Regions from separate parts of the Moraxella nasibovis genome, predicted to be linked through region 2. Evidence: predicted binding sites of a transcription regulator. Region 2 holds the regulator's gene; the other holds the start of a gene.
The links. Region 2 encodes PhoB, which activates phosphate uptake and scavenging genes when phosphate is short. Its sites were predicted from a motif close to TGTCATNAANCTGTCATAA; they were not measured.

Region 1: a site for PhoB is predicted at 7,615-7,633, ahead of LU290_RS08275 (inorganic phosphate transporter). Genes of this name have one in related genera too.

Annotation. Positions count from the first base shown of each region.
Region 1 covers NZ_CP089975.1:1,725,060-1,741,201, reverse strand. The annotation lists gene LU290_RS08300 (acyl-CoA desaturase) at 66-1,244, opposite strand; gene LU290_RS08295 (TetR/AcrR family transcriptional regulator) at 1,555-2,169, shown strand; gene nhaA (Na+/H+ antiporter NhaA) at 2,567-3,796, shown strand; gene LU290_RS08285 (NAD(P)H-dependent flavin oxidoreductase) at 3,916-4,935, opposite strand; gene LU290_RS08280 (MliC family protein) at 5,277-5,756, shown strand; gene LU290_RS08275 (inorganic phosphate transporter) at 5,904-7,493, opposite strand; gene LU290_RS08270 (FFLEELY motif protein) at 7,799-8,527, shown strand; gene ubiE (bifunctional demethylmenaquinone methyltransferase/2-methoxy-6-polyprenyl-1,4-benzoquinol methylase UbiE) at 8,626-9,522, shown strand; gene LU290_RS08260 (SCP2 sterol-binding domain-containing protein) at 9,522-10,136, shown strand; gene LU290_RS08255 (ABC1 kinase family protein) at 10,142-11,773, shown strand; gene LU290_RS08250 (colicin D domain-containing protein) at 11,918-12,226, shown strand; gene LU290_RS08245 (hypothetical protein) at 12,223-12,567, shown strand; gene LU290_RS08240 (HAD family hydrolase) at 12,859-13,533, opposite strand; gene LU290_RS08235 (YidB family protein) at 13,805-14,506, opposite strand; gene LU290_RS08230 (UbiA prenyltransferase family protein) at 14,688-15,152, opposite strand; gene LU290_RS08225 (FAD assembly factor SdhE) at 15,157-15,435, opposite strand; gene dinB (DNA polymerase IV) at 15,655-16,142, opposite strand, start outside.
Region 2 covers NZ_CP089975.1:619,940-636,081, forward strand. The annotation lists gene argS (arginine--tRNA ligase) at 1-1,505, opposite strand, end outside; gene pstS (phosphate ABC transporter substrate-binding protein PstS) at 1,910-3,025, shown strand; gene pstC (phosphate ABC transporter permease subunit PstC) at 3,073-4,026, shown strand; gene pstA (phosphate ABC transporter permease PstA) at 4,141-4,995, shown strand; gene pstB (phosphate ABC transporter ATP-binding protein PstB) at 5,108-5,893, shown strand; gene phoB (phosphate regulon transcriptional regulator PhoB) at 6,057-6,758, shown strand; gene LU290_RS02870 (PAS domain-containing sensor histidine kinase family protein) at 6,758-8,038, shown strand; gene LU290_RS02875 (ASCH domain-containing protein) at 8,062-8,457, opposite strand; gene LU290_RS02880 (GNAT family N-acetyltransferase) at 8,546-9,070, opposite strand; gene LU290_RS02885 (hypothetical protein) at 9,122-9,421, opposite strand; gene ilvA (threonine ammonia-lyase, biosynthetic) at 9,418-10,962, opposite strand; gene LU290_RS02895 (YebC/PmpR family DNA-binding transcriptional regulator) at 11,071-11,820, opposite strand; gene LU290_RS02900 (ion transporter) at 12,236-13,066, shown strand; gene LU290_RS02905 (TonB-dependent hemoglobin/transferrin/lactoferrin family receptor) at 13,131-15,674, opposite strand; gene LU290_RS02910 (rhomboid family intramembrane serine protease) at 15,938-16,142, shown strand, end outside.

The sequences.
Region 1 (16,142 bases), 1.1 Mb from region 2:
ATAAAAAAGACCCTTTATCATGCAGATAAAGGGTAAGGAGAAACCAGATGTAGGGATTCTGAGCATTAGGCGGATTTGCCTTTTAGGTGCAAATAAGCGTGCTCGATGCGTTCGCTGTGCGCCAAAATTTGTGCCTCGATTTGAGCAAATTGCTCTTTGAGCTTTTCGTCGGCCTCATGCAGACGGTTGGCAAATTCGGTGCGTTTTAGCTCGACCGACTTGGCTTTTAGGGCGTGCCATTCCTCGACGGTCTGCATGAAAGCGTCATATTCTGCGCTGATGCGCTCTTTGAATACTGCCAAACGCTCGTCCAAACTCATCTCGCCGCCTTGAGCGATGCGCTCTTGGGCACGCTTAAACTGCATGGTGACTTCGGCGTGCTTGATGGTGACATCATCGACACGCTTTAAGTCTTTGGCAAGACCGACTTTTGAAAGGATACTGATGAACCATTTGGTCGGGTCGTATTGCCACCATTTGACGCCATTGCGATAGTCGTATTGGAAATAATGGTGGTAATTATGATAGCCTTCACCCCAAGTGAAAATCGCCAAAATTGGGTTGTCTCGTGCGGTGTTTTCATCTGTATAAGGGCGAGTGCCGAACATATGACACAGCGAATTGATGAAAAAAGTAAAGTGATGCGTCAGCACCATGCGCAAAAGACCTGCGATGATGAAAGTGCCAAGCATGTCGCCAGTCAAAAGACCCGCCAGACCCACCACCAAGACATTGGTCAATACCACCCATAGACCGTAGTATTTATGCTGGATTTGTAGAACCTTGTCTTTTTTTAGGTCGGGGATGTTTTTGTAGTCATATTGACCACTTGGGTATTTGCGCAGCATCCAATCCATGTGACTGAACCAAAATCCACGCTTTGATGAGTATGGGTCGTCATAGACATCATCGACATGGCGATGGTGCGTGCGATGCCCAGAGCACCAGTCAAAAGCCGAGCTTTGCACCGCCAAAGTCGCCCCAAGCAACAAAAAGTACTTCACGATCGGATGGGCATCATACGCCTTGTGCGCCCACAGACGATGGTAGCCTGCGGTGATCGACAGCCCTGTCCATGCCATAAAAAACGCAAACGCCGTCCATACGGCAGGATTGATGCCATGTGTCCACAAGTACCAAGGCACAAGCACAAGGGCAAGTATCGGAGTGGACAACAAGACGATGGCGGGCACCCAGTTAATCGGGGGGTTGTCAAAGGTTTGTGGATTTCTTTCGACGCTCATGGCAATGTCCTGTTGGTCAAAATTAATAAAAGTGATGCTACTATTTACTATTATAGCTGAAAAATTGATAAAAGTGAACATTTATTCACATCAAATGATGAATGTATGTGGTGTGTGATTTTTTATGGTGGCTACATTTGGGTTTGTTAAAATTAAAGAAGATGTGACAGGCTGATGATGCTATGAAATTTTTATACATAAATGGCTGTTTTTCGTCAGTTGAGTTTGCTATAATTTTTGGACTTTTTGAGAATTTTATCAAGGTTAAAAACTAAGCAGGTCTGAGTGTATGGCTTGCGCAAGGATACTTATGCCAAATCGCAAGGAATTATTTGAAATACGAGAGTTGAAGATTCTAGAAACTGCCGAACAACTTATTTTAGAGTCTGGCGAGGGAGATTTGACGCTTGACAGCTTGGCGCAGCATCTGGATTTGGCGAAGGGTACGCTGTATAAGCATTTTGCCAGTAAAGATGAGCTTTTGCTGCGTATTTTGATCGACTATGAGCGTAGGCTGTTGCGCATGAACATGACGCAAGATGGTGCGGGCGCTGGTGTGGCACGCATGGCGCTTTTGCAGCTCAGACTGCCACAGCGTGCGATGCTGTTTAATCACATCGAAGAGCGGCTGGCTGGCACTTCGGTGGGGTTAAACAAGGTCTTTGGCGAGCTGTATCAGGTGCGTCGAGAGCGCATGAAACGGCTGATGGAGATTGCCGAGCAGTATCTGCATGAGCAAAATAGTGCCATGGCGGTGCGTGACTATGTGGCGCTGATTTGGGCGGTGGGTCAGGGCGGCGCAGGGCTGTTAAATTCTAGCTTTTATCAGCGTTATTTGGGCAGTCGAGAGACCTTAAAATTTGCCTTTGTGCAGCAGCTGCTTGATCTGCCAAAGATGTATCCTAACAATGATGCAGCGTCTTGATGAATGCTTGATTTGCCATTTATTTGCCATTTGCCGACATCATTTGTCATCAATTCATGATCTTAGGTCATAACTGTCCACTTTTTATCCTATCGATAGGTTTTTTGTAACTTTTTGCTATAAATATCGCAAAAATCATTTAGCCTCATCAGTTTTTGTGATATATTGCTAACCTTGTGAAAGGTTTTTTGATATATGCCCATAGCCATCAGTCACTAAGTGACAGCAATAATTAAGATGAGCCAGTGCAAGCAAGCTTGATGCAGGCGCTCATCTTGTTTGAATGACATGGCAAATCAGTAAATCTTGACACATTTTGTTGTGCTATATTTAACTTTCATATTTTAATTTTTTAATTTGACATTCACCGACAACGCCTACGATAAGAGATACAGCCATGCCGATGAACCGCATTAAGTCTTTTTTTGAACTCGAAGCCGCAGGGGGGATTATCCTTGCGCTTGCTGCCATTCTTGCGATGATCGTCGCCAACTCGCCTTTGCATACATTCTATGATGCTTTCATTCATGCGCCTGTTGTTGTGCAGATTGGGGCATTTGAGATTGCCAAAGATGCTCACCACTGGATCAATGACGGTCTGATGGCGATTTTTTTCTTTTTGGTAGGGCTTGAATTAAAGCGAGAAGCGCTCATCGGCGAGCTTTCTGACATAAAGCAGATCATTTTGCCTGCTTTGTGTGCGGTCGGTGGTATGGTCGTGCCTGCTGCCATCTATGCTGCATTTAACTACAATAACAGCGAGCATCTGGCGGGCTGGGCGATTCCTGCGGCGACCGACATCGCCTTCGCTTTGGGTGTGCTGAGCCTTTTGGGCAATAAAGTGCCTAATGCGTTGAAGGTATTTTTGGTGTCGATTGCCATTTTTGATGACATCGGTGCGATTGTCATCATTGCGCTGTTTTATACTGCTGATTTGTCGTTGGCATCGTTAGGGATTGCGCTTGCGTGCCTTGTGCCGCTGTTTATTTTAAATCGTATGAATGTCGTGCGAATCACACCTTATCTTTTCATCGGACTAATCATGTGGGCGGCGCTATTAAAGTCGGGCATTCATGCGACTTTGGCGGGTGTGGCATTGGCGTTTTTTATCCCGCTAAAAAACAAAAAAGACCCAGAACATTCGCCACTTGAAGAGCTTGAACATGACTTGCATAATACGGTGGCGTTTGGGATTTTGCCACTGTTTGCCTTCGCCAATGCGGGCGTGTCGCTGGCTGGGGCAGGCATCAGCAGTCTACTACATCCTGTGCCACTGGGCATCGCCGCAGGTTTATTTATTGGTAAACAGGTGGGCGTCATGGGTGCGGTATTCCTTGCTTTAAAAACCAAAATGGCAAGCTTGCCAAAAGACACAACCATGATGCAAATTTATGGCGTCTCCATGCTTTGTGGTATCGGCTTTACCATGAGTTTGTTCATCTCAGGGCTTGCCTTTGGCGGCGTTCCAGAGGAATTTGACCCCCGAATTGGCATCATTGGCGGCTCACTCATCGCAGGCATCGTAGGCTATTTGGTGCTGCGTCGCAATATCAAAGATGCCGATAACCCAACACTTGCCGAGAGCAATGACATGTATCTGGGGACAGATGAGCTTAAAAAACATTGATTGAGCTTGACTTAAGGTAAGAGTAATAAAAACGGAAGAGGTTCAAAGTCTATTCCGTTTTTTTGCGCTAACGGTCATTGTAAAGAGTATCAAAACAAAAGGGCGCTAAGATAAAAGCACTAGCTGAGCCTTTTTATCAGCGTCTCCATGCTCTCATCACGGCAATTTGCCACACCAACGCCACACCAAAGCGACATATAATCGGTATTTTTGTTGCTTGCTCCGTGCGCCCTTAGCGACTTGGTCATGGCATTTAGGGTGGGGTAGGTGGGCAGGCTATCATTGTCTTTATCGGCAAAGCGGCGCATGTAGTCTGTCTCTATGCCCCTTGCCCATTTGCCAGAATATAGGCGAGTCAGCCGAGTATCTGATGCTTTGGCTTGTAATAATTTATCCTTCCAAAGTGGGCTGATCGGGCTTTCTTGGGTGGTTAAAAATGTCGTACCCACCGCCACAGCATCTGCGCCACCATCTAGCATACACCGTACATCTTCACGGCTGGCAATGCCACCTGTGGCGATGAGAGTGATGTCTGAGCTGGCTTTGGCAAGCTTTAATAGCGTCAAGGTGTCTGTCTTTTTGCCATCCACATCCAGCCAGCCGCCTTGATGACCGCCAGCGCCAGCACCTTGCACCACCACCGCATCCGCACCCACAGCCTGCCACGCCTGCACTTCATCTGGTGTGTTTGCCGTCCCGACCACCAGTGTGCCGACTTCATGCAAGGCTGCAACTTGCGCTTGGCTTAAAATCCCAAAAGTAAAGCTTGCCACAGGCACAGGCTCATCAAGCAGCACGGCAAATTGCTCGGCAAAGGTGTGTGCAGGCTTTGCATCCATGCTCGGTGTGACGCCAAGCTCATCATAAAGCTCTGACAGCCAAGATGGCATGGGGGCGGCATAGTGTTCGGTCAGCTGTTCGTCTAGGATCATCAGATTGACATTAAAAGCGGCAGATGTCTGCGCCTTGATGCGACCGATCTCATCTTTGATTTGGCTTGGCGACATCATGCCCGCCCCAAGCGAGCCCAATACACCAAGCTGACATGCCTTTGCCACAAAGTCGGCATTGCTTGCGCCTGCCATCGGTGCTTGAATGATGGGGGTGGTTAATGCCAGTTTTTCCATAAATGCGCTCATACCCGCTCCTTAAAGTTTATATTAAAGCTGAATTGACAATACGCCAAGATGCCATCATCATACCATCATAAAGGCGGTTCATAAAGACAGCAATGTGCAAAATAACCGCTAAAATAACCACCATTTATTTGCTTGATGCTCATATTAAGCAAGTGTCAGCAAGCCACACCATCAATTTGAGAGTTTGTATACAATTTCACCATAATTATGTGCAATTTTGTAACAATTTTAGCGAGATTTTGCGTTATACTAAAAATTGAATTTTGGAAATAAATCTCATTTTCAGGGATTTGTCCATTTTATTCGCTGTCCTGATTTTAACTCATTCAAAGGAATTTATCATGAAAAAATTATTGATTGCAACTGGTGTTGTTTCTGCATTGGTTATGACTGGCTGTGCCAGCACCACAGCACCCGTCGCTGACAAGGGCAAGGCGCACCATCACCATGTAGAAAAGCATAAGCACCACAAAGGCGAGAAAAAGGGTGAGCGTGGTCACTTCCAGGCGTTCCAGTGTGAAAACGACGCTGCCATCAAAGTGCATCATGTGCCAGAGCATGACCTGATCAAAACACGCATCAACGCACCATCTTGGAACCTAAATGAGGTGTCAGTGGACATGAAAGCTGCACCTGCGGCGTCTGGCGAGCGTTTTGTCAATGATGTCAATGCTTCTGCCAAATACGAATGGCACAGCAAGGGCAATATCGGCGTGCTGTCTGTGAAGGATGCCAAAAATGTCACGACAGAGCTTAACTGCGAAAGAGTCAAATTTGACAAAAAGCCACACAAGCACAAAGCACCTGTGGTCGCATCTTAATATTGATCTGATGATTTAATCATGCCTTTAATAAAAAACGCAAATCAGGTTGGTTTGCGTTTTTTTGATGGGTGTCATGTGGCTATAGGCTGGTAATCTAAAAACCCCGCCAAGCAAGTCTCTTGGCGAGGTTTTGGTGAGTGCGGCTTATAAAATGTTGCTTAGCAATAAGAATAGTAGTGCGCTCATGCCAGCTGCTGCGGGCAGGGTGATGATCCATGCCAGACCGATGGGTTTCATCAGTTTCCAGTTGGTGTTTTTGTTCACCACGCCGATACCAAGGACTGCACCGACCAAAATGTGTGTGCTTGATACAGGAATACCAAGGCTTGATGCGCCCATGACCACTGCCGCCGCCGCAAGCTCTGCGGCAAAGCCTGATGCTGGGTGCATTTCGGTAAGGTTGGTACCGACTGTCTGAATGACTTCTTTGCCGATGAACCACAGTCCGACAATGAGCGACACACCAAAGGTCAGCATGACAGGTGCAGGCACGGTGGCTTTGGCGGCGATGGCGTTTTCTTTGATCACATCCAAAATCGCCACAAAGGGACCGACCGCATTGGCGATGTCATTAGAACCATGACTGAACGCAAAGGCACACGCTGTAAACACCTGCATCCAGCTGAACATGATGAAGGTTGCCTTGCCCAAGTCCTCTTTGTGCTTGCCACGAATGGTCTTGGTGTAGATAAAGGCGGTAAGCCACACCATCGCACCGATCATACCCATCACAAGGCAGGCGTGCAGCGGAGACAGATTTAGACCTGTATTAGACAGACCCTTAAATACCACCATCGCCGTCATGATGACCGCACCCAGTGCAGCGATGAGCGGCACCCAAGTTTTCAAAGCTTTCAGTGTATCCATGCTGCTGCGTTCATTTTCGATGTCATGCAGCGAGCGGTAATAGTCCGTTTCTAGCTCATCTCGGTGGCATTCGCCCTCACTAAACGCCTCTTGGTCACGCAGTAGGGCGGTGGTGTACGGCAGCTTGTCGTCGTCGCTTAGGCTTTCAAAGTGTTCTTTTTGCTCACGCTTTAACAGCTTTTTCTGCGCTTTTAGCTCTTTGACACGCACCTCAACCTTTTCGTTATATGCCAAGATATTGCGCTTAATCAGGCTATATAAGATGTATGACAAGACGCCGCCAAGCAGGGGTGATGCCACCCACGAGATGGCGATTTCACCGATTTTTGACCATTTAACGGTAGAAAAAGCAAGGTCTGTGCCGCCCATGCTGATGCCAAGCACGATGCTTGAACCTACGATGCCGCCGATGATGGCGTGCGTGGTCGAGACTGGCAGACCTTTTTTGGTGGCAAATAGCAGCCAAAATGCCGCTGCCGCCAGCGCTGAGAGCATCAGATAGATAAACTGATTTGGCGTCACGCCAAGGCCGCCAATGTCCACAATGCCGCTACGAATCGTGTCTGTCACCGCAGCACCCGCCAGCACGGCACCCGACACCTCAAAAATCGCTGCCACAGCAAGGGCTTGCGTTACCGTCAGCGTGCCTGCGCCCACCGAAGTGCCGAACGAATTTGCCACATCGTTACCGCCGATGTTGAACGCCATAAAGATGCCAAAGAAACTTGCCACCATGAACAGCAAGACCTGCTGATGAGCTGTGTACGCCAGCCCCCAGAATGCAAAATAAACACAAACTGCCGCCAGCAGTAGCGCAAAAAACACATTTGCCCACATCGGCGTGGTTTGTTTTGCTGAATTTACCATAAATCCGCCAAAAGACTTAAAAAGACTTGATTAAGCACCAAAAGTGACTTTGGGTGTTTTAATCCTGAATAATGACAAAAAATAAACTGCCCAATGAACACTGCGGCATTTTATCCCACGAACATGACAGTTTTATGACAATTTTAACATATTGTCAGAAAATTAACCATTTTTTGTCATTTTTTTATCAAATTGTACAAGCTCATCACAGCAGATTTATGCGTATTGAAATTTGCCACATCAGCCCAACATTAACCCATCATCACTAAGACCATCATCAAAGACTATTATTCAAAGGATGCTTTATGTCGCAAATTCAATCTCTTGTAGATACGCTCAATGCCTATCAGGCCCTGCCACACCACAGCGATGATGAGCTTAGGGCGGTATTTTTGGCGGTGCAAGCATGGCAAAAACAGCGCATCCACCAAAGCAACCACGCCTTATTTACCAGCCCAAACACCGCACCACTGGCACACTATCTGATTGATCGCATTTATGGCGACAAAGATTTTGACATACTCGCCAAACAGCTTTTGACCGCAGGTAACAATGCCCTAAATGGCTCAGGTCGCCTTGAAAAACTCATCCCAAAAAACACGCTTGCCACAGGCATTTTGGGTGTCAAATCCGCCGTCCTAGCGATTGAGCTTGACCTACAAGTCGCCCAATTTATCCACCAAAATCCCAAGTATTATCAAGCATTTATAGAAAATGGCATCACTGATGAGCTGATGATTACCGCCTATCAAACCCTAAACACCAAAGACGCACGCATTGCCCAAATCCACGACATCACCACCGTATGCCAAGCGTCTTATCAGCAGTTCAATTCGTTTTTATTGCAAAAAGCCTTTAAACTGGCGAAAAACACCGCTTATCAGCACGGCTACCAGCCTTTGTACGACTTCATTCACGATGGGCTATTTGCCATCAAAACCATCAAAAACATTGACGATTTTACCACGCCATTTAGCCAAACCGAGCTTGCCACCATCGCACGCATTCACACGCAAGGGCGTATTTTTGGCTGATTTGGCGGATTTTTGGATTGTTTGTATTATGGTGTAGGAAAATTGGCGGATTAGTGGTATCATTACAAGGATTTTTTAAGAGAATTTTGGAAAACATCATGAGCCACGACAACAGCATTGACAACAACGCCCAAAACAGCGACACCTTCACCAACCCAAACATCTTGCCAACTGGCACACCGCAAGGTCAAGCCGCCATGCAAACCCCTGCCAGCGATGCCCCCCAAAGCGATCGCTATTCTGAGAACATCGGTGCGACCACGCATTTTGGTTATCAGACCGTCGATGCCAAAGAAAAACAGCACAAAGTCGCCGAAGTTTTTACTTCTGTCGCCACCAAATACGACATCATGAACGACTTGATGAGCTTTGGCATTCACAGACTGTGGAAGCGCTATGCCATCAGCTTAACAGGCGTGCATTCTGGTCAGTCGGTGCTAGACATTGCTGGCGGTACAGGCGATTTGGCAAAAGTATTTAGCCGTGAAGTCGGTCGCTCTGGGCGTGTGGTATTGTCCGACATTAACGAAGCCATGCTTGAAGTCGGTCGCACTCGCCTGATTAACGCAGGCTGTAATAATGTGGATTTTGTGCTTGCCAATGCCGAGACGCTTGAGCCATTTGATGATGAAAGTTTTGACTTGGTCACCATCAGCTTTGGTCTTAGAAATGTTACCGACAAGCAAAAAGCCCTAGAAGCCATGCACCGTGTGCTAAAACCTGGTGGGCGACTGCTTGTGCTAGAATTTAGCAAACCTGTCTTTGAACCGCTCTCAAAGGCTTACGATTTGTATTCATTCACCGCCCTGCCACTGATGGGCAAAATCGTGGCAGGCGACTCTGAAAGCTACCAATATCTTGCCGAAAGTATCCGTATGCACCCAGACCAAGCTACCTTAAAAGGCATGATGGAGCAAGCAGGCTTTGTTAATTGTGATTATCACAACTTAACAGGCGGTATCGTGGCGGTACATCGTGGCTTTAAGGCTCGCTGATGATTGGTGTATTAGCATTAGGACTGGCTGAGCGTGCCATCAATGGCACGCTTGGCTGTGATCCGATGAGTCAGACACAGCTGGCAACTTTGTCAGGCAAGACCTTGCGTGTCATCATAGACGAGCCAAATTTGTCTTTGGATGTGCTGTTTTGTGATGATCATCTGCGATTTGAGTCAGTCAGCCAAAGTCTATTTGAACCACAAGGCGGAGTCGTCTGTCAGCCTGACTGCACGCTCCATGTCGCCACACCACAGCAGCTACTGGCACTCATGCAAGACTCTACTGGCAATCTGCCCATCAAAGGCGACTACAAGGTACTCATGCAAATTAAGGCACTGGCAGAAAATTTTCGCCCAGAACTACTAAACCTTGAAACTCTCATCGGCAAAAACGCTGGCAGTTATGCTTATCTGGTCAGCCAAGAGCTGTCGCCTGTCATCTCGCCTGTGTTGTCATCGGTCAAATCACTCTTGATGGACGCACTGGCACTGCCCAAAACCCATCCGCTTGATGACGCCATCAGCCAAAAAAAGCAAGAACTGCTCCGCCTGACTGCCGACATTGAGCGTGAAAAAGCACGCCTAGCCGCCCTACAAAATCAACCAACCTAACCGCCATGCTCATCTCTCACAAAAACCGCCTACTATCCCTATACCGTATCGCCGCCAAATACCGCCTTGACACCCATTTTGCCGATGTGCCAGAGCTTGCACCACTGGCTCGGCTGATTCGTCTGCACCCAGCTGGCATTGGCAAATCGCACAATCCGCTAGGGATTAAGCTTGCCCTTGAAGAGATGGGAACGCTGTTTTTAAAACTTGGGCAACTGCTCTCCACTCGCTCCGACCTACTCCCCCCTGACATCATCGCCCAGATGTCGCTTTTACAGGACAAAGTCGCCCCTTTTGATGTCAGTATTGTCAAATCACAAATTGAACAGCCAAAAACAGGACTTGGCAAACCCATCAGTGAGCTGTTCGCCAGATTTGACGACAAGCCACTTGCCGCCGCCAGTATCGCTCAGGTACACACCGCCGCCTTGCATGATGGGCGTGAAGTGGTCGTCAAGGTCGTACGCCCTGACATTAAGGCGGTCATCATTGCTGATTTTGAGCTATTGCGTGAGATGGCTGCTTGGCTGTCGGCTCGCATGGAGGCGGCTCGTGCGGTGCATGTCATTGATATTGTGGAAGAATATCGGCAAATCATGCTAAACGAGCTGGATTTGACCCTAGAGTCTGCCAACGCCACCAAAATGCGGAATAATTTTACAGGCTCACGGCTGATTTATGTGCCAGAAGTGTATTTGGCAAGTCCGTCCGTGATGGTGTCTGAGCGGATTTTTGGCGTACCGATTTCTAAGACTGATCAATTTGACAAACTGGGCTATGACCGTGCCGAACTTGCCAAAAACGGCTTGACCATCTTTTTTACCCAAGTCTTTCGTGATAACTTTTTCCATGCTGACATGCACCCTGGCAACATCTTTGTGGAGACTCTGCCAGACGGTACTGCGGTGGCAAATCCACGCTATCTGGGGCTAGATTGTGCCATCATGGGCGAGATGAGCCGTGAAGATCAGCTGGTGGTGGCACGCCTGCTATTGTCTGTAATGAATGGCAACTATACCACGCTGGTGGACATCATCGCACAGGCAGGCTGGATACCGCCATCTACCGACAAGCACGCACTCATCAAAGACATGGCTCGCACGGTCAGCCCAATGGTATCCAAGCCGATGAGCGAGCTGGACTTTGCTGGGATTTTGTTTGAGATTTTAAACATCGCTCGCCGTCATCAGATGAGCATTCCGCCACAGCTCATGCTGCTATTAAAGACGCTCGTTCATGTTGAAGGCTTGGGGCGTGAGCTGTATCCACAGCTTGACATCTGGTCGCTTGCCAAGCCGATTTTGACAGCATGGGTCAAAGATCAGCTCGATCCTGTCAAAAACCTTAACGACATCAAAGCCAAAGCGCCAGAGCTACTACTTTCCACCACCGAACTGCCCAAACTCATCAGCCAAGGCGTGCAGTCTATGGCGACGCTTGGGGCAAGACAAGACAAAGAACTGCGAGAACTCCAAGCTCTACGAGCAGATTTTCTCAACCAAAAACGCCATGATTGGATTGCTTTGGGTGGGTTTATCACATTTATTGCTATTGGCCTGACCGTGCCGATTTGGTGGGTGGGTGTGATTTTTCATCTGCTTGCGGTGGGTTTTGTGGTTTGGCGAGTGTTGGTGTGAGGATGTTAAGCTTATCTTGGAGATGGGGTGGGTTTGGTTGAATGAATGTAAAACCCAATATTTAAGATGTAACTCATTGATTTTGTTGGGTTTCGCAAGCTCAACCCAACCTACGGGCTGGTTGAAAACACACGATTTGGTGAAATGACCTTTACACGCTCACAGCTTGACCGTAAGTTTAAACACGCCAGTGATTTTGGGATTGATATTAGTAAAAAGAATGCCGATACTTTGTTGGTGTACGAACAAGCGATTTTGGCACATTTGGCAGATGAAAAAACCATTGCAAAAGGCACTTATCGTGATGTAAAAAACAGTATTGTGTATTATAATAGTGATACGATGGTTGCTGTCGTATTTAAAGAGACAGGTGAGTTTATCACAGCGTTTATTCCTAAAGACGGTGAAAAGCCACAATTAACCAATTATCTTAAAAGCGGAGTATTATTTTGAGTGCTTTACTTGATTATGCATTAGAATATCAACAAGGAAAAATGTCGGCTATGGATTTTTCTTGGGGCTATCTTGCCTTAGAGTCTAAGCGTCATAAAGAAGGCGTTGCTGACAATGTTAATGAAAGAGAGGGTATTGCCCATTGGGTAATTTCTTCTGCCTGTGATAGGTTTGAACTTGAGCCAGACCGTGAAATTGCAGAAATTGACGAACAAGAATTTAATGTGTTGGTAAATCAAGCCATCAAAATCGGCTTAAGCAGTGAACAGCAATTTAACGACCCACAATTTAAAAAAGAAGTTGAGCAGGCGTTAAAGTCAGTTGGATTGATCAGACCTTAAAACCCTTAAAATACAAAGCATTGACGATAAAAAATGCCTTAAAAATGGCGTTTTTGATCACTTAAACCCAAAACCTTTCGAATTCGAAAGGTTTTTTTTATGCCTAGTAGGCAAAAACGGAGAGCATAGTAATGACGACCGAAACCCAAGAAATCACCGCCGAACAATTCGACCTGTAGGCTGGGTTAGTGACAGCGTAACCCAGCATTATGGTGTAACCCATTCAATTTTTTGGGTTTCGTGCCACAACCAACACCTTTGAACCATCTTACAGATCATGACTTACAGCCATCACAAAGCCCAATCCTCAATCCGCCAGCCCTGACGCACCGCCTCAGCCCTTAAAATCTCATCGGGATTGACGCACACCGCCTCATCGGCAAACGACAAAAGTGGCAAGTCATTTTTAGAATCTGAATAAGCAATCGTCCGCTCAAAGTTCAGCCCCTGATCTTGGCAAGACTGGATAAATTTATCCAAATGATACAGCTTGCCATCTTTAAAATTGGGTCGTCCGCCCACACGCCCTGTGTAGCGATTGTCCGCAATCTCAAGCACGGTCGCCAGTGTATGTGCATCATCCACACCGAACAGATTGGCGATCGGCTTGACCAAAAAATCATTGGTCGCACTAATGACCAGCACCGTATCGCCTGCCTCTTTATGGGCGTTGATTTGTGCCTGTGCCTTTGGACGCATATTTGGGACAATCCAAGTATTCAGATATTCTTGACGGTAGGCGTGTAGCTCATCCATCGTCTTGGTGGTCAAGAATGCCGCCACAAATTCATTATACTCCACCGCATCAAGCGTGCCTGCGATGTAGTCTTGGTAAAATTTATCATTAGCGTCCTTATATACCGCTGCATCCACCAAGCCTTTATTGACAATAAACTGCCCCCAGCTGTGATCGCTATCCACATCAAGCATGGTCATGTCTAAGTCAAATAATGCCAAATTTGCCATATTTTACCTCTGTCTATTTGCTGGGGGCTTGGAGTGGATTGCGTGGGGCAAAATTTTCACTCCAAAGCTGAGCTGTTTTGGGTTTGGTGGATATGCACAGTGCAGTCCATGCGCCATCATAACAAAAAAGCAGGCAAAGCTGAACTGTTTTTTTTGGTGGGATTTTGCTGATGAATGAACCCTACTAAAAAGCCACCGAAAAAATCGATGGCTTTATGGATAAACTGACAAGAGTTATCAATTTTTCATCAAGTCTATCTGTCAGCAAAGATTAAAATTTGCCTTTAAGCTGAGCTAGGATTTGCTCGATCTCGTCGTTGGCTTGCTGTTCGTTGTCTAGGCTGCCTTTTGGTGTTAAGTCGTTCATCACCTGTGGCAAAAGCTCGGCGATGCCTTGGCAGACTTCTTGCTCGCTGGCGCCCGTTTGTGAGCAGACTTTGGCGATGTCTTGATTGTCAAACACACGAGCGATGTCCTGCGCATCGATGCCGTCATTGTCGGTGTCGATGTTTACCCAAGATTGGGCTTTGTTGCCCAGACCATTGCCTTGAAATTTGGCAAGTACGCCTGACAGACCGCCATTTTTTTGAATGTAGCTTAGCACGATTGGCAGCAGCGCAAGCAGTAGGGTGGATTTGTTAAAACCACCTGCTTGGCGATTTGGTAGCGGTGACTGACCGCCTAACAGACCGCCTAGAAGTCCACCAAGATCGGTCGGGCTGGCTTGGCGAGTCTGGCTTTGACCGCCTAGAAGTCCACCCAAAAGACCGCCCAAGCCGCCTTGCTGCGCCTGTGGCTGACCGCCAAGTACCTGACCCAAAAGACCGCCCAGACCTGCATTGTTGGCTTGCTGTCCTGACAGACCACCCAAAAGACCACCTAGGGCATCGGCTGGGCTGCCTTGCGATGATGTACGGCTGTCTTTTAAGGCGTTTTGGGCGACTTGGGTAACGATGGATTGTAATAGGCTCATGAGTGTTCCTTATGAAGTTGGTATTGAAAATACATTGAAAATAAAATCATGTAAAGTGCGTCCATCTTATCAAAATTTGCGCCCAAAAGTGTCGGTGTTGTGTAAACTTTGATGGTGTTTGTGCGACTTTTGCCAAAGATTTTGGTGGCTTTGTGTGCGTGCTGCGGCTTTGGGTGGATGGTTAGCCAAACTTTGAGGCGTCCATGACGCAAATGCCCAAAAGCTTACGAAAATTGGCATCATCCACTTGGTGTCGATGAATGATGACATCCAGCCTTTGGCGGCGGGGCTCGACCACATGAAAACTTAAAAATACAGCTTTTAAAGGGGTGTGAAGGGTGCGTGCGTCAGTAAGGTAGCCCTGCCACAGGGCGTGTTTTTGTCCCATGTTGACGCCAATGTCCCAAAGCTCGTCAATGTGATGACAGCTTAGCTTTGTGGGCTTGACCTGAAAATGCCTGAGCAAAGATAGGGCGACCGCCAACGCAATCAAGAGCATAAGCACCCACCAAGGCAGACCTGCCAGCCACGCAAAAATGAGCGTCAGCGATGCATAAGCCAGCCACGATATTGAAAAATGACGACCAAGCGTGACATCCAGATGCAGGCGGTTTTTTGAGCGCTTGGCAGGCTTGCTGGTGGGCATGTCATCAGGTCGGCGTGTTTGATTCGGTGTGTTTTAGCTGTTTCATGCGTTCGATGAGTGCTGCCACTGCCTCATCTTCTGGACGCTCTTGACCCAAGAAAAACAGCAATAAATCAGGATCTTCATGCGCCAAAAGACGCACAAATGCCGCCTGCTCTGCCTCTGGGGCGGTCAGATAGTGTGCCTTGACATAAGGGTCGATGTAATAATCAAGCTCTTTGAGACCTCGCCTTGCTTGATAGATGATTCGTCTTTGTTCTAAGGTTGGTTCGATGTCGCTCATAAATGCTCTAAAATTGACTTAGCTTTGTTGATGAATTTTTTGTGCCAAAATCCAAAACCGACCGCTTGGCTTGGCGGCTTTGGCTTGTGCAAATTTGGCTGATGCAAGTATAACAAAACGGCATTAAAAATGATACAAAATTTGCCATCTGTCTTGGCTTAAGTCTTGGCTTAAAAATCTTACCATCGATTTGCAAAGCTTGGTGTGGCGATGGTTTGGTCATTCAAACAGATCAAGCTGACGGGTGCTGTCTATGGGCTCAAAATTTGAAAAAGTCACGCCCACAAGCCTGATGGGCAGGTGTTTTGGGCTGTTTTGATAGAGTTTGATGAGCCATGACAGGGTATTTTGTGGGTCTTTGAAGGTGATTTTTGCGGTGTGGCTGCGAGTGATTTGGCTAAAATCGCTGTATTTGAGTTTGAGCGTGACGGTGTGGGCTTGTAGCTGTCTTTGGGTCAAATCTTGCCATGCTTCTAGGTTTTGTTCGCTGATTTTTTGCTGAATGAACGCATCATCACGGGAGTTTTCTTTAAAAGTGGTTTCGGTGCCGATGGATTTGCGCACACGGGTGGGTTTGACTTCTCGTTCGTCTCGTCCGTGGGCGATGTCGTGATAAAATTGCCCTCGTTTATTACCAAAGATTTCCACAAGCTGTACCAGTGGCACATTTTTTAAGGCTTTGCCTGTAAATACGCCCAGCTCGTGCA
Region 2 (16,142 bases):
AGCGTGCGCTCTTTGTCATCACGGATGATGATGTCGCCTGTCAGCTCATCGCTTGCCACGCCTGCTTTGGCAAAGATGGAGCGCACCCGAGTGTACGCATATTGCATATACGGTGCGGTATTGCCTTCAAAAGACAGCATGGCGTCCCAGTCAAAGACATAATCGGTATTGCGGTTTTTGGACAGGTCGGCATATTTGACCGCACCGATGGCGACCGCATTGATGACGGCTTGTTTTTCGTCAGCAGACAGCTCACTTTGGCGTTCGCTCATTAGGGCAGTGGCTCGCTCTACTGCTTCATCAAGCAGGTCGGCAAGTTTGACCGTGTCGCCTGAGCGAGTTTTAAAAGGCTTGCCATCTTTACCCATCATCATACCAAAGGTGTGATGCACCATGTCAAAATCAGCAGGGACAAATCCGCCCATTTTGGCAATGCCCCACGCCTGCTTAGAATGCTGGGCTTGGCGAGCGTCTGTAAACAAAATCACACGGTCGGCACCCAGCGTGTGCTTGCGGTACTGGGCAGCGGCGATGTCGGTGGTGGTGTATAGATAGCCACCGTCATTTTTTTGGACGATGACACCCAAAGGCTCACCTTCTTTGTTTTTAAATTCGTCCATATAGACGACTGTTGCACCGTCATCTTCTACGGCAAGTCCTTGCTCTTTTAGGCTCTCTACCACACCTTTGAGCATGGGGTTGTATAGGCTTTCGCCCATGGTGTCTTTGGGCGATAGGGTTACGCCTAGACGGTCGTACAGGGCTTGGCACTGGGTCATGGTCAAATCGACCAGTACTCGCCATTTGGCAAGCATGGCTTCATCGCCACTTTGCAAACGCACGACATACTGGCGAGAAGTCTCAGCAAAATCAGGGTCGGCATCATACAAGGCTTTGGCATTGCGGTAGAAATTTTCAATGTCAGCCAGTGCCATGTCGCTGGCGTTGTCGCCATTTTCTGCTTCAAATTTTTCCAAATAAGCAATCAGCATACCAAACTGCGTGCCCCAGTCGCCAATGTGGTTGGCACGAATGATGGTATTGCCCAAAAATTCAAGCGTACGCACCACGCTGTCGCCAATAATCGTGCCACGCAAATGCCCGACATGCATTTCTTTGGCGACATTGGGCGATGAATAATCCACCACAATCGTGTCGTTTTGACTGTGGCTTACGCCCAAGTGCGAATCGGTGCGAGCGGTCTGTACAGATTTGGCAAGAAATGCGTTATCAAGAAAAATGTTGATAAAACCCGGTCCTGCGATTTCAAGCTTTTCTGCTACGCCTTGTAGGGCTTTGGTTTGGGTCAAGTCATCGACCACTTTTTGGGCGAATTCTCGTGGGTTTAGTCCTAATTTTTTGGCAGCACCCATGATGCCGTTGGCTTGATAATCGCCAAATTGTGGTTTGCCAGATTGTTTAATCACAGGGTCGGTGTGAGCGTCCGCCCCTGCGTTGTGCATGGCGGTTTGAAAATGCGTGGAGAGTAGGGCTTGAATGTTCATGAGATCTCTTTTTGTAAATTTGTCGTGTCAATTTGACGAAAATTTAATGATAATTTGACAATAATAAAACTGATAATAATACCAAAAAATCAGTGATTTTTGGGGAAAAAATGCAGTATTTTGCAAAAATTTTCTCACGGCTTGGCGCCATGATGCAGCACTTCTTACATTCTTAACTTCTTACATTCTTATAAATGGCGATTTGCGTGTTTGGCTGATTTTTAAATGTTGAGCTGTGAAAAATAAACCATGAAAGCCAAACCATAAAAAACCATTAAAAAAGTGCGCATTTGTCATGGAATTGTCATTTTTGCTTGCTAAACTTACTGCCATCAAGAGAGTGGCTGACAATGTGAGCGGTCATTCATTGAATAAAAATGTCAATCAGGCAACGGGAGCCAAACATGAAACTGAGCAAATTTTCTTTATCAATCTTAGCAGCGTGCGGCGTGCTGGCACTGACGGCGTGTCAAGACAACACCCCGCCACAGGCAGCGCAGCAAGCCCAAAGTAGCCAAAGCACAGGTAGCGAGCAGGTCGCCATGACTGTGACAGGTGCAGGCGCATCTTTTCCGCAGCCAGTATATGTGCGCTGGGCTCAGGGCTTTTTGGATGATGTGGGTGGTCAGGTGAATTATCAATCCATCGGCTCGTCAGGCGGCATCAAGCAAATCATCGCAAAGACGGTGGACTTTGGGGCGACAGACTCACCGATGAGTGGCGAAGAGCTTGCAGCAAATAATCTGGTGCAATTTCCGACCGTGATCGGCGGTGTGGTGCCGATCGTCAATATCGATGGCGTGGCGGCAGGGCAGCTAAAACTGACAGGCGATGTGCTGGCGAAGATTTATCTGGGTGAGATTGTCAAATGGAATGATGAGCAAATTCGTGCGCTGAATCCTGATTTGGCTTTGCCTGATGAAAACATCGTCACGGTGTTTCGCTCGGACGGCTCTGGCACGACTTTTATTTTTACCAATTATCTAAGCCAAGTGTCTGATGCGTGGAAAAATACCGTCGGCGCAGAGAAAACTGTCAGCTGGCCGACTGCCAAAACAGGCACGGCAGGCAAGGGTAATGAAGGCGTGGCAACCTATGTGGGGCGTGTCAAAAACTCGATCGGCTATGTTGAATACGCCTACGCCAAACAAAATAATATGAGCCACACACAGCTACAAAACGCCAAAGGACAATTTGTCAGCCCATCACAAGAGACTTTTGCGGCGGCAGCAGATGTTGATTGGTCGCAGGCAGATGGCTTTAATCTGGTGCTGACCAATCAGCCAAGCGACAACGCGTGGCCACTGGCGGCAGCGACTTTCATCTTAATGCAAAAAAATCCTGCCAACGAACAAAACGCCAAATCTGCCTTAGCTTTCTTTGATCATGCCTTCAAACAGGGCGATGCGATGGCATCAGAGCTGGACTATGTGCCGCTACCAGACAATGTCAAGACTTTGGTCAAAGCTGAGTGGCAAAAAGTAGTCGGTCAAGATGGCAAGCCTTTATTTCAACCATAAAACAGACGGCTCAATCACAATCAACACATTAACCAAAAGACGATCTTATGAATGACATGTTTGCCAAACGATTACAACAACAAGAGCGGCTTGATGCGCTGTTTGTCGGTGCGACTCGGCTGTTTGCGTGGCTGGTTTTACTGATATTGGGCGGCATTTTGGTGATGCTGACCTATGGGGCATGGCCAAGTATCGAGCGCTTTGGGCTTGGTTTTTTGACATCGAGCAGCTGGGATGTGGTGGCGGGCGAATATGGGGCGCTAGCACCGATTTATGGCACGATCGTCACTTCGGTGATAGCCCTTAGCATCGCTGTGCCTGTCAGCTTTGGCGTGGCGATTTTCTTGACTGAGCTTTGCCCAAGATTTTTAAAAAAACCTTTGGGTGTGTGTATCGAGCTTTTGGCGGGCATTCCGTCCATCATTTATGGCATGTGGGGCTTGTTTGTATTTGCGCCGATTTTTGCCAAATATGTGCAGCCAGTGCTTGCCAAAAGCATCGGTCAGCTGCCTGTATTGGAGCGGTTTTTTGCAGGCGTGCCGATGGGTATTGGTATCTTGGCGGCGGCATTGGTACTTGCGATCATGATCATTCCTTTCATTGCGTCAGTGATGCGAGATGTGTTTGAAATCGTGCCACCGATGCTCAAAGAGTCTGCCTATGGACTGGGCGCAACTCGCTGGGAAGTGATCAAACATGTCGTTCTGCCCTATACCAAATCAGGCGTGGTCGGCGGTGTGATTTTGGGTCTGGGCAGGGCGCTGGGTGAGACGATGGCAGTGACTTTCATCATCGGCAACACCTTTAATCTTAGCTTGGATTTATTTGGCTCAGGCGTGTCCATCACTTCGGTGCTTGCCAATGAATTTGCCGAAGCCATCGACCCTTTGCACATTTCATCGCTGCTGTTTTTGGGGTTGATTTTGTTTGTCATTACCTTTGTCGTGCTGTGCCTGTCTAAGGTGATGCTCATGCAAATGACCAAGCATGAAGGGCGCTGATTTTTACCACACTTATCAAGTGACAACAGTTATTAAGACAGTTATGAAGAAGGAATGATTATGCAAATCGAAGTGAGTCGTAAGCCAAATCTAGCCATCCGCCGACAGCAAGTCATGGCAAAAAAGACAAGCACTAATGCCATCTATGCACGCCGCCGCCTGACAAACCAGTTTTCCTTATTGCTGGCTTATCTGGCGATGGGTTTTGGGCTGTTTTGGCTTGGCTGGATTTTTTATACGCTCATCAGCGAAGGCATCTCTGGGCTTGGTGCGCACATTTTTAGTATGAATACGCCGCCACCGATGATGCAAGGCGGTCTAAAAAACGCCATCGTCGGCAGCCTTATGATTACGATGGGCGGGCTGTCTATCGGTACGCCGATTGGTGTGATGTGTGGGATTTATCTGGCGGAATTTGGACAAAACAGCAAGCTTGCCGTCGCCACTCGCTTTTTAAATGATGTGCTGTTATCAGCGCCATCGATCGTGATTGGGCTTTTTATTTATGCGCTGGTGGTGGTGCCGATGGGCAATTTTTCTGGCATGGCAGGCTCGCTTGCGCTGTCGCTTCTGGTCATTCCTGTGGTGGTGCGCACTACCGAGAACATGCTGCGTCTGGTGCCAAATTCGCTGCGTGAAGCGGCATTTGCACTGGGCACGCCCAAGTACAAGCTTGTCGGCATGGTGACTTTAAGAGCGGCGAAGGCAGGCGTGCTGACAGGTGTGATATTAAGCTTTGCACGCATCTCTGGGGAGACGGCGCCGCTGTTATTTACTGCGCTGAATAATCAGTTTTTTAGCACGGACATGTCGGCACCGATGGCAAATTTGCCAAATGTGATTTATCAATTTGCCATGAGTCCCTATGCCGACTGGCACGCACTGGCATGGACGGCAGCGCTCTTGATCGCTTTGTCGGTACTGTTTGCCAACATCGTCGCTCGTGCGGTGCAGTCTCGCTCACATTGATGTCATGAAATAAAAACAACCAACCATCTAGGAGTATGTGATGGCTTTTTTTAAAACAAATTTAACCACAAATTTAACCACAAGCCAACCGACAAACGACGCTTTTGACACCATGCCAAACCCCACATCTAAGCTTGTCGAAGGCGCGTCTAAGCTTGTTGTGCAGGATTTTAACTTTTATTATGGCAAATTTCACGCCTTAAAAAACATCAACCTTAGCATCGAGCCACACCAAGTGACAGCCTTCATCGGACCATCTGGCTGCGGCAAATCGACTTTACTGCGCAGCTTTAACCGCATGTATGATCTGTACAATGACAGCCGCACCACTGGCAAAATCTTGCTTGATGGCGAGGATATTTTGACCGACAAGACCGATGTCAATCTGCTGCGTGCTAAGGTCGGCATGGTCTTTCAAAAGCCCACGCCATTTCCGATGTCAATCTATGATAATGTCGCTTTTGGGGTGAAATTGTACGAAAAGCTGAGCAAATCTGAGATGGATGAGCGGGTCGAATGGGCGCTGAAAAAGGCGGCGCTGTGGACGGAGGTCAAGGATAAATTAAAACAATCTGGCAACTCGCTCTCTGGCGGTCAGCAGCAGCGACTGTGCATCGCTCGGGCGGTGGCGTGTCGTCCTGAGGTGCTGCTCTTAGATGAGCCGACTTCGGCGCTCGACCCCATCTCCACAGGCGGCATCGAGGCGCTGATCAGCGAGCTAAAACACGACTACACCATCGCCATCGTCACGCACAACATGCAGCAGGCAGCGAGAATCTCTGATCGCACGGCGTATATGTATTTGGGCGAGCTTGTGGAGATTGGCGATACTAAGACGATGTTTGAAAAACCTAAAATGCAAGCCACGCACGACTATATCACAGGCAAATTTGGCTGATTCGGTTAAATTGACAAAAGATGTACAAAATGTTTGATAATTGGGCTAAAATCGGTCATGATGATGAGTGATTAGATGGCTGTTTGATGGTAAAATCATACCAAATCATGCCAAAAGCAAGCCGTCCTTGTACTTTGGGTGGTAAATTTATAAAGGAAAAATCATGTCAAATGTCGCAACTGTTTTGGTGGTGGAAGATGAGCCTGCGATTCAAAGGCTCATCGAATTTGCGCTGGTGCAAGCAGGCTTTAAGGTGGTGCTGGCAGAAAGTGCAGAAGATGCCAAAGCCATCATCGCTGAAAAGCTGCCTGATGTGCTACTACTAGACTGGATGCTGCCTAAGATGTCTGGCGTGGCATTTGCCCAAGCGCTTAGGGAGGTGGCTCGGACGAGTGATTTGCCCATCATCATGCTGACCGCCAGAAGTGAAGAGAATGATAAGGAGCTTGGGCTAAATCTGGGGGCGGATGACTATGTCACCAAGCCGTTTAGCCCACGAGAGCTGGTGGCACGCATCAAGGCACTACTTCGCCGCCGAGCCCCACAAAAGACCGACAGCGTCGTTAAGGTCGGACGCATGACGCTAAACCCCCAAGACCATGAGGTGAGCGTGGATGGTCGGTCGGTGCATTTGGGACCGACTGAGTTTAAGCTTTTGCATTTTTTTATGACGCACACCGATCGCATTTATGGGCGTGCTGAGCTTTTGGATTTGGTGTGGGGCGATCATGTTTTTATTGAAGAGCGGACGGTGGATGTGCATATCAGACGGCTTAGAAAGGCGCTAGAAGAGATGGGCGTGGCGCATTATGTGCAGACGGTGCGTGGCGTGGGCTATGGTTTTTCGGCGAAGGATGTCGGCTGATGTGGCAGGTTTGGCAGGCGGTATTTGTGCTGGTGGTGGCACTGTTTGTGGGGATCTTGGGGTGGCTTTTGGCAGGGCAGGTGGCAGGCTTTGTCGGGGTGATTGTGGTGCTGTTTTTATGGGGGATTTATCACAGCATTCATACGCATCGGCTGTCGTCTTGGCTGGATGGTGGGGCTGTGCCGACTGCCATCGTGCCTGCCTTTGATCGTAGTGTGGGTGGCTGGCAGCTAATTTTTGATCAGCTAAGCCTTGTGCAAAACAAACAAGCCAAACACAAACAACGCCTAAGCGACGCCATACATCGTCTAAACCGCATGATGGCAAGCCTGCCCAGCGCCTTGGTCATCATCAATGAAAAAGGCAGTATTGAATGGAAAAATGCCAAAGCGGACGATTATCTGGGTTTGCAAGCGTCCAAATTGCCCATCAAACAGCAGGTGAATGACGAGCATTTTGCCGCTTTGTTTGATGATGCCATCGCCAATGGCGGCTGTGCGGATGTGAAATTTACCCTAAATGCAAAGACGCTACTTATGACCATCATTCCCATCGAGGCTCGTGCAACCATGCTCATCGCCAATGACATCAGTGACAACGAACGGCTTAATAATTCCAAAAACATTTTCATCGCCAATGTCAGCCACGAATTACGCACGCCTTTGACCGTGATTCAAGGCTTTTTGGAAATGCTTGAAAATGATGGCTTGGAGCAAGAATTGCGTCATGAATTTGTAGGTTTAATGCAAAAAGAAACATCAAGAATGATGGCGCTGGTGGAAGGGCTTTTGACTTTGTCTCGCCTAGAAAATGACCAAAAACCACTCGAAGATGCCCTACCTGTCAATCTGTCAGACATGATAGCAGGCATCTGTGATGAGGCGCTAAGACTTGGCAAGACGCACCACATCACAAGCCACATCGCCCCTGATGTGTGGGTAGATGGCGTGCCAAAGGATTTGTACAGCGTGTTTAGCAATCTTATCTTTAATGCCATTCGCCATACCGAAAGTGGTACGCAGATTGAAGTGAATTTGTCGGCAGATGATGAGATTGTGTTTTTTGTCAAAGATGATGGCGAGGGTATTGCCAGTGAGCATTTGGTGCATTTGACGGAGCGGTTTTACCGAGTGGATCAGGGCAGAAGTCGCAAAACAGGCGGCAGTGGGCTTGGGCTTGCCATCGCCAAACACGCCATCGGACGGCATCAAGGTGTCTTAAAAATCGCAAGTCAAGTCGGTCAAGGCAGTCAATTTACCGTAATTTTGCCAAAAAAATAGGTTGGTAAAAAACTAAGTTTGCCTTACAATGCTTTCACGACTTTAAATTCTGTAAATAACAGTCCCATTTCTTTATCAAATACCCCATGGCGTTCAAAAAATTCTTGATGAGCGGTTTGCCAATAAGCCAAAGACAAATCGCCTTCACCTTCTTTTCTTGCCAAATTTTCATCCACTTCATCAAAGTTTTTGATAAATTGGGCGGTGAGTTGCACCACGCATTTTGGCGTGTCCCTGCCGTCTGTGATGACTTCAAATCCGCCAACCAAAGTTTTATCATTTTCTTCCAAATGCCATTGCAAAGCGGTGCAAGTCAATGTCTTTTTACCGTCTAATAAAAGCTGCACCAGTTCGTCCGCCATTTCTGGACTGTCGCCAAACGACCAATGGGGCAAGGTGTTAAGGTTTGGAATGTTCATTATATTTTTCCTTTGATTGTAAGGTGCGTACCACATACCACAAATTTACATCCAAATGGTGCGTCATACTCATTTACATATCAGCTAATTATAACAAAATCCAATAGCGTCTGATGGTTTTTTCGCCAAATGGTACGGTATTTTCCAAAATACCACCATTGGCTTCAATGACTTTTGCCGAGCCGATATTATTATCATTGCAAGTGATTAACGCCTTATTGACACCCTTATTTTTTAATACACTCAAGGCATAAGCCAAAGCATTTTTTGCAATGCCTTGCCCTTGAAAGTCTGGGTGCGTGCTATAGCCAATATGACCGCCAAATTGTAATAAAAACTCAGTTAATTCATGGCGAATATTGACAATACCAACCACAATATCGTTTTTGATAATCAAAAAGGTATCATTGGCAACCTTGTCATAACCAAAAGTATTTGTGCCAGCAGGGGCATACACATAATCAAGCCATTGATCAAAATTGCTTTTGTCAAATTGTGCCAATTCTGCTCCGCCATGAATACCTGTCTCATCATAATAAGACAAATAAGCCTCTTTAAACGCCAGTACCGCTTGTTTGTCATCAGGCGTGGGTTGTTTAAAGATCAAGGTCATTACAGCTCCTTTTTAATTTAAAAAAGCATTATGATAAAAATCAAGTTAAGATCATTTTAAAAACTTTTTCTTGATTTTATACCAAGTGATTAAAAATGCTTCCTTGATTTTATACCAAGTGATTAAAAATGCTCCCTTGATTTTATACCAAATTATCTGCATGCGTCCGCTTATTTTTACATAATACAGTTTGAATATATAATAAACTTTAACCAAAGCAAATAACCAAAGTGGTATTTTGTCAAAATCTGGATGTCTTAATATTTCGATAGGGTCATTAAGTCTGACTAACGAATGAATGATACGGATTTTATAGCGGATTTTATGCATTTGGCGTTGTAAAAACATCATTTCAAAAACACCCCATAGCCCACATTTTCACTTAAATCTTCACAATCATAACCAATCTCGGTCAAAGCGTCCACGATTTGCCGTGATGAATGGGCAGTTGCCTGCAAGCCAACCAATACCCGTCCTTCCGCTGCCCCGTGATTGCGGTAGTGAAAAAGAGTAACATTAAAATCTTGCCCCAGTTTTTCCAAAAAATTTAATAGGGCGTTGGGGCGTTCTGGGAACATCACACGGAACAATTTTTCATCGTTTAGCCGACCGTGCCCGCCAATCAAATAGCGAATGTGCGTTTTGGCGACTTCATCATCGGTCAAGTCAAAGGCGGTGTAGCCCCCCTTGTCCAGATTGTCCATAATCGTGGTGCGCTCAAACTGACCGTCTTTTAAGCCAATGCCGACAAATACTTGGGCAACGCTTGGATTGGTGCTGTCTAGGCGGTAGTTAAATTCGGTGATGTTACGCCCTTGCAGGGTGCGACAAAAGTCCAAAAACGCCCCCGTTTTTTCGGGCAACTGCACCGCAAAAATCGCTTCCTTATTTTCGCCAATCTCGGTGCGTTCGGCAATATAACGTAGGCGGTCAAAGTTCATATTTGCCCCCGAGACAATCGCCACGCAGTTTTTGCCCGTCAAATTGTGCTGTTTGACATATTTTTTAAGTCCTGCCAGTGCCAACGCCCCAGACGGCTCAACGATGTGGCGGTTTTCTTCAAAAATGTCTTTGACGGACGCACAAATCTCGTCATTATTGCAAGTGATGACTTCGTCAATGACCTTGCCTTGCCCGTTGGATTTGGTGAGATTGGCGATTTCAAAGGGGATTTGACCGATTTGGGCGACCGCCACGCCATCGGCAAACAGGCTCACTTGGGGTAAGCGAGTTCGCTCGCCATCAGCTAGGGCGACTTTTAGGCAGGCAGAGCCTTCGGATTCTACGGCGATGACCTTGACATGGGGAGCGACTTCGCCCAAAAAGGACGCAATCCCCGCCACCAAACCACCACCGCCCACAGGCACAAATACATATTCCATCTCTCGCCAGTCTTGGGAGAGTTCAAGGGCGACCGTGCCTTGCCCTGCGATGACTGCTTTGTCATCGTAGGGGGCGATGTAGGTCATGCCGTCTGTTTGCGACTTTTCAATGGCATAGCGGTTGGCTTCGTCAAAACTGTCGCCGTGTAGGTACACCTGTCCACCAAAGGCTTTGACCGCTTGGACTTTGATGTCTGGCGTGGTTTTTGGCATGACGATGAGATTTTTTAGCCCCAATTTGTTTGCCGAAAAAGCCACCCCTTGTGCGTGGTTGCCAGCCGATGCACAGATGATGCCTTTTGCTTTTTGCTCGTCTGATAATTGGCTGATTTTGTTGTACGCCCCACGCAATTTAAAGCTAAACACAGGCTGTAAGTCTTCTCGTTTCAAGCGAATGTCATTGCCAAAACGGGCGGAGAGTTTGCTTGCCTTATCAAGTGGTGTGCGAATGGCGACATCATAAACGGTTGCGGTAATAATGGCACGGACATAGTCGGGTAGGGTGGTCATAGGGGTTTTCCTTGTTATAACGAATTTTTATAAAAGTCATCAATGCAAAATCGCCCAAATCTGCACGAACGGACTTGGGCGATTTATTTTTAGCTAATCGTCTTGCAATTAAGCATCCAACTGTGCCATCACATCATCGCTAAAATTAACATTGGTATAAACTTCTTGGACATCGTCCAAATCTTCTAGCATGTCAATCATTTTTAGCACTTTTTGGGCATCGTCAATGTTGTCAATGTCCGCTGTGGTGGAAGGCGACATGGTAACCTCCATATTGTCCGCCTTTAAGCCTGCATTTGCCAAAGCATCCACCACCGCACCAAAGTCGTTGGGTTCGGTGATGACAAGCAGGCTCTCGCCATCATTTTCAATGTCGGTTGCTCCTGCTTCTAGGGCGATTTCCATCACTTTGTCTTCAAGTGATACATCGTTAAACACAATCTCGCCACGCTTGGTGAACAAATACGCCACCGAGCCAGAAGTGCCTAGATTGCCACCGTGCTTAGAAAATGCGTGGCGAACTTCGCCCACGGTACGGTTCACATTGTCGGTCATGGTCTCAACGATGACCGCCACACCGCCCACGCCATAGCCTTCGTAGGTGATTTCTTGGACATTGTCACCTTCTCCGCCGCCTTGTCCACGCTCAATGGCGCGCTTGATGACATCTTTGGTCATATTGGCGGCGTTGGCTTTTTCTAGCACGGCACGCAGGCGTGGGTTGTTGGCAGGATCTGGATCGCCACCCTTAGAGGCTGAGACGATTTCACGGATGATTTTGGTAAAGATTTTGCCCTTTGCGGCATCTTGTTTGGCTTTGCGGTGCTTAATATTCGCCCACTTACTATGACCTGCCATAAATTCACCTATAATTTTTCAAAAATATACAATAAAAATGGTTTATTATACAGTTTTTGGCGAAGTTTGCCAATACGGTTAGCGACAATGGATGCGACTGAACCGCTGCTCTTGATGTTCAGGCGAGTTAAAGTTTGGCATACCTTGTGGTGTGCGGGGTGTGGGTGGTATGTAGCGTTGGCAATTGGGGTCAAGATTGCTATGGTTTGGGTTTGGGTGGTTTTCTTGGTTGTTAAATGGCTGAGCATTGGCACATCCAATCACCAAAAAATTTAACAAAACCAACATTATAAATCTCATGGTTGCAGTTCCAATGACAAACTTTGTTGCGATATCATACCAAAATTTTGTAAAAATACTACCTTATGGCGGTGCTTTGCTATAAAATAGCGAGAAATTTTTCCCATCATTATTTATGCCTATCCCAACTTACAAAAAAAACCTGTCTCTAGCGGAAAAGATCCACATTGTCATTGAAGGTACGGACACTCGTGCGGGCAAGTTTTTTGATGTGCTGCTGCTCATTGCCATTGCGCTGAGTGTGACGGTGGTCATGCTAGACAGCGTGCTGATCTTACGCCTTGAATATGGTCGGCTGTTTTTTTATGCCGAATGGTTTTTTACCATTTTATTTACCATTGAATATGCACTCAGGCTGTATTCTGCGCCCAATCGCAAGCGTTATGCGTTCAGCTTTTTTGGGCTTGTGGATTTGTTGGCGTTGTTACCAAGCTATCTTAGCTTGTTTTTCATGGGTGCGCAGTATTTGCTCGTGGTGCGTGTTTTGCGTATTTTGCGCATTTTTCGTGTCTTCAAGCTGCGTTCGTACATGCAGCAGGCAGGCTTTTTAGCGGCGGCGTTTAAGACTTCCCAGCACAAAATCATCGTCTTTTTCATCTCCCTGCTGCTACTGGTGACGATTTTTGGCTCGGTGCTGTATGTGGTGGAAGGCCCTGAAAATGGCTTTACCAGTATTCCTTTATCTATCTACTGGGCGGTGGTCACCCTCACGACGGTGGGCTATGGCGACATCTCGCCCAAGACGCCCATCGGACAGGCGATTGCATCGATGGTGATGATCACAGGTTATGCCATCATCGCCGTGCCAACGGGGATTTTTACGGCAGAATTGACTCGCACCATGCGACCACAGCTGCACCCCATCAGCTGTTCAAATTGCGGTAAATTTGGTCATGCGTCCAATGCCAAATTTTGCGATCGATGTGGGCATGATTTGCACATTTAATTCTTAATGCTGCTCCATAAAAAAGCCAATCAATAAAGATTGGCTTTTTTATTTTTATTTAGAATTAAAACTCGTAAGTCAAAGATAGGGCGTAGTTGCGACCTGGGGATGAGTATCGCTCCATGCCGTTGCCACGAACCATGGCGTTGATGTTTTGTGCACCCATGAAGGTTCTTAAGGTTTCCCAGCTGTGATATTTTTTGTCGAAGATATTATAGGCACCTGCTGAAATACTAAAACCGTTGTTAAAGCGTTTCGTGCCATACAGATCAAATGTTGTGTAGGATTTGCTATATGGCAGGTAATCAGACACAACGATGGTGTTGTTTGAACCTTCGATTTTGGCATCGCTGGCTTTTTTTGCACCAACATAGCGTACACGACCATGAATGTCATAATCATCGTTGGCTGAATGGTAGTCAAAGCCGACCACACCATTATTTGGCATATTGGCGATTAGGTTTGTGCCACGACTGGTGCTGTCCTTACTTATGGCATATTCGCCCACCAGTTGCAATCTGCCACTTAGTTTTGCGATTTCTGAAATATCCCAAGTGCCACCAATGCGACCGCCGTAGGTCTTGGCTTTATCTACATTATAATAGGTGATGGTGTCATAGCCAACGCTATTAAGCGGTCTGTTTTGGACATTGATATTGATAAAATCCTTATAATTGACATGATAGCCAGACAGTTTTAGGCTAAATTTTTCAAATTCGCCTTTAAGTTCCAATTCATGACTTTTGGCGGTTTCAGGGCGAAGTCCATGAATAAAGCCTGGTTCTTCTCGCACACCATTACCATGAAAAGCACTGTACAGTTGCGTGATGGTCGGCATCAAAAAGCCTGTGGCGTATTTATAATTAGCTTTCCAGTTGTCGGTCAGCTGATAGCCTAAGCCGATGTTGTATGTGATGGCATCTTCGGAATAAGGATTGTTATTAGCAAAGGCGTTTTGGAAATTTGTACGATATTGTACAAAGTCATCATAGGCTTGGTAGCATTGAGCTAGGCGGACAGGGTCGGCAAACCAAGACCAAGCACCAAATTGAGCATCGCAGTCCGAGCGTCTTTGTCTTGATGTGTCTTGCAACAATCCATAACCTGCATCAGGAAATTTGGTAAATAGTGATTGTTGATCATTGCTAAATTCTGGTTTGTATTTGTAATTATCATAACGCACGCCTACCTGCACATCCAATTTATCATTGACTTGAATGTCGTCAGACGCAACGAATGAGAAGATGTTTCGTTCTATGTTTGGTACATAAACAAAAGTCTCTCTGTCTTGTGTGTCGTTGCCATTACAGAGCCATTTAGAAGTACCAGGGCAGATGTTTTGGTCTTTTGGGATGGCAGAATAGTCTTTATTAGCGTACTGTAAAGTGGTGCTAAATTTATGTGTGCCAAACTTACCAAAGTCTAATGGTAGGAAATCGGTATTAAGTTTAAACTGCTTGGTGGTGTCAGAAGTTGGGCGGTGTTCTGCTGTGTAGGAGTCGTTCATATCAACAAGACCAGTACGCCAACTGGTGGAGCGAGCGTCCGTATGGGCAATGCCCTCAACTTTTTGATGAGTAAATTCCGCTTTAATCTGATCCAGCCAAGTGCTGTTGCTAGATGAATATCGATAGTTTAGACCATAGCTCTCCATATTGGCTGTATCATAAGCCATACGGCGTTGACTGGATAGCGTTCCTTTGGTGATGGCGTAGGTATGGTCTTTTCTGGTTAGATAATTGCCAAACACGCCAAAGCGATGGTTGTCATTGACATGGTAATACAGTTTTGCCAAGACATTGTCGCTTTTGTATGCGTTGGGGTCGGGTAAAATGCCACTTGTGCCAATCATGTCGCTAGAAAATGGGTAGTCAATGACAAGTTTGTCCGAATCGTGTTTTTCCATGCGATGATTTTTTAACTCATGACCTTCACGATGGACATAGTTAATCAAGCCTTCCATGTGCTTAGTACGACCTGCCAAGCCAAGTGCGGTCATCTTTTCTTCATTTTTGCTGGTGTAACCAGCTTTGACATAACCACCAAAGCTATTGTTGGACTTGATGAGATCATGGGGTTCTTTGGAAGTATAATTCACTGAACCGCCCAATGAACCATTGCCTGATTTTAAAGAATCGGCACCTGTCTGGATGCTAACGCTTCTCATGATTTCAGGGTCAAGGGCGAGACGACCGCTGTACATATAGCCATAGGGCATATAAATTTGATTCACTTCTAATTCAGGTAGAGCAACGCCATCAACATGCATAGAAACACGGTTTTCATCAACACCACGAATGGCAAAGCCCTTACTGCCAAAACGACCAGTTTCAGCGACAGCAACTTCTGAGTTGTAACGCACCAAATCTTTATTGTCTTGCACCATTTGCTCATTCAGCTCACGGCGAGTAACGATGGTTTCGCCCACTTGTTCTTTTGGTGTGCCAGTCACCGTGACTTTTAATGTCTCAAGCGTCACTTCTGGCTCTGCGTCTTGCTGTATTTGGTCGCTGGTATCTTCGGCGAAGGCAGGCGTGTACTGAGCCATGAGTGCAGGTATGATGACGGCAAGCAGGGCTTTTTTGGTGGTGGGAAGTGAGTTTTTCATGATAATCCTTCATGTGATGATTGTTTGATGGCAGATTGTAACAATGTTACTGTACTGCATTGTTTGTATTATATCTTAGTAAGGATATGAATGTAAATAATAATTCATCTTGTTTGATTAAAATTTTCATTTAATGTTATTTATCATCTGCAAAATCAGCCATCAGATGCGGTATAATACCCAAAAGCTGAGCTGATTTTAGCCAAAACCAAGCCAATATTTAGCCAAATTACCCATCTTTATCACACACATCACACACTTTCATGAATATTCAGACTCTCTATCAAAAAGCGCCCGTCACTTTGTTATTTATCCTAAGTTTTGTGGGCTTTGCTGTGTATCAGCTGATTCAAGGCGTTAATTTTGATCAGCCAAGCTCGGAGGATTTGCTGCGCTTTGGTGCAAATTTTCTGCCATTGACCCTGACACACGAGCCGTGGCGACTGGTTACGAGTGCATTTTTACACA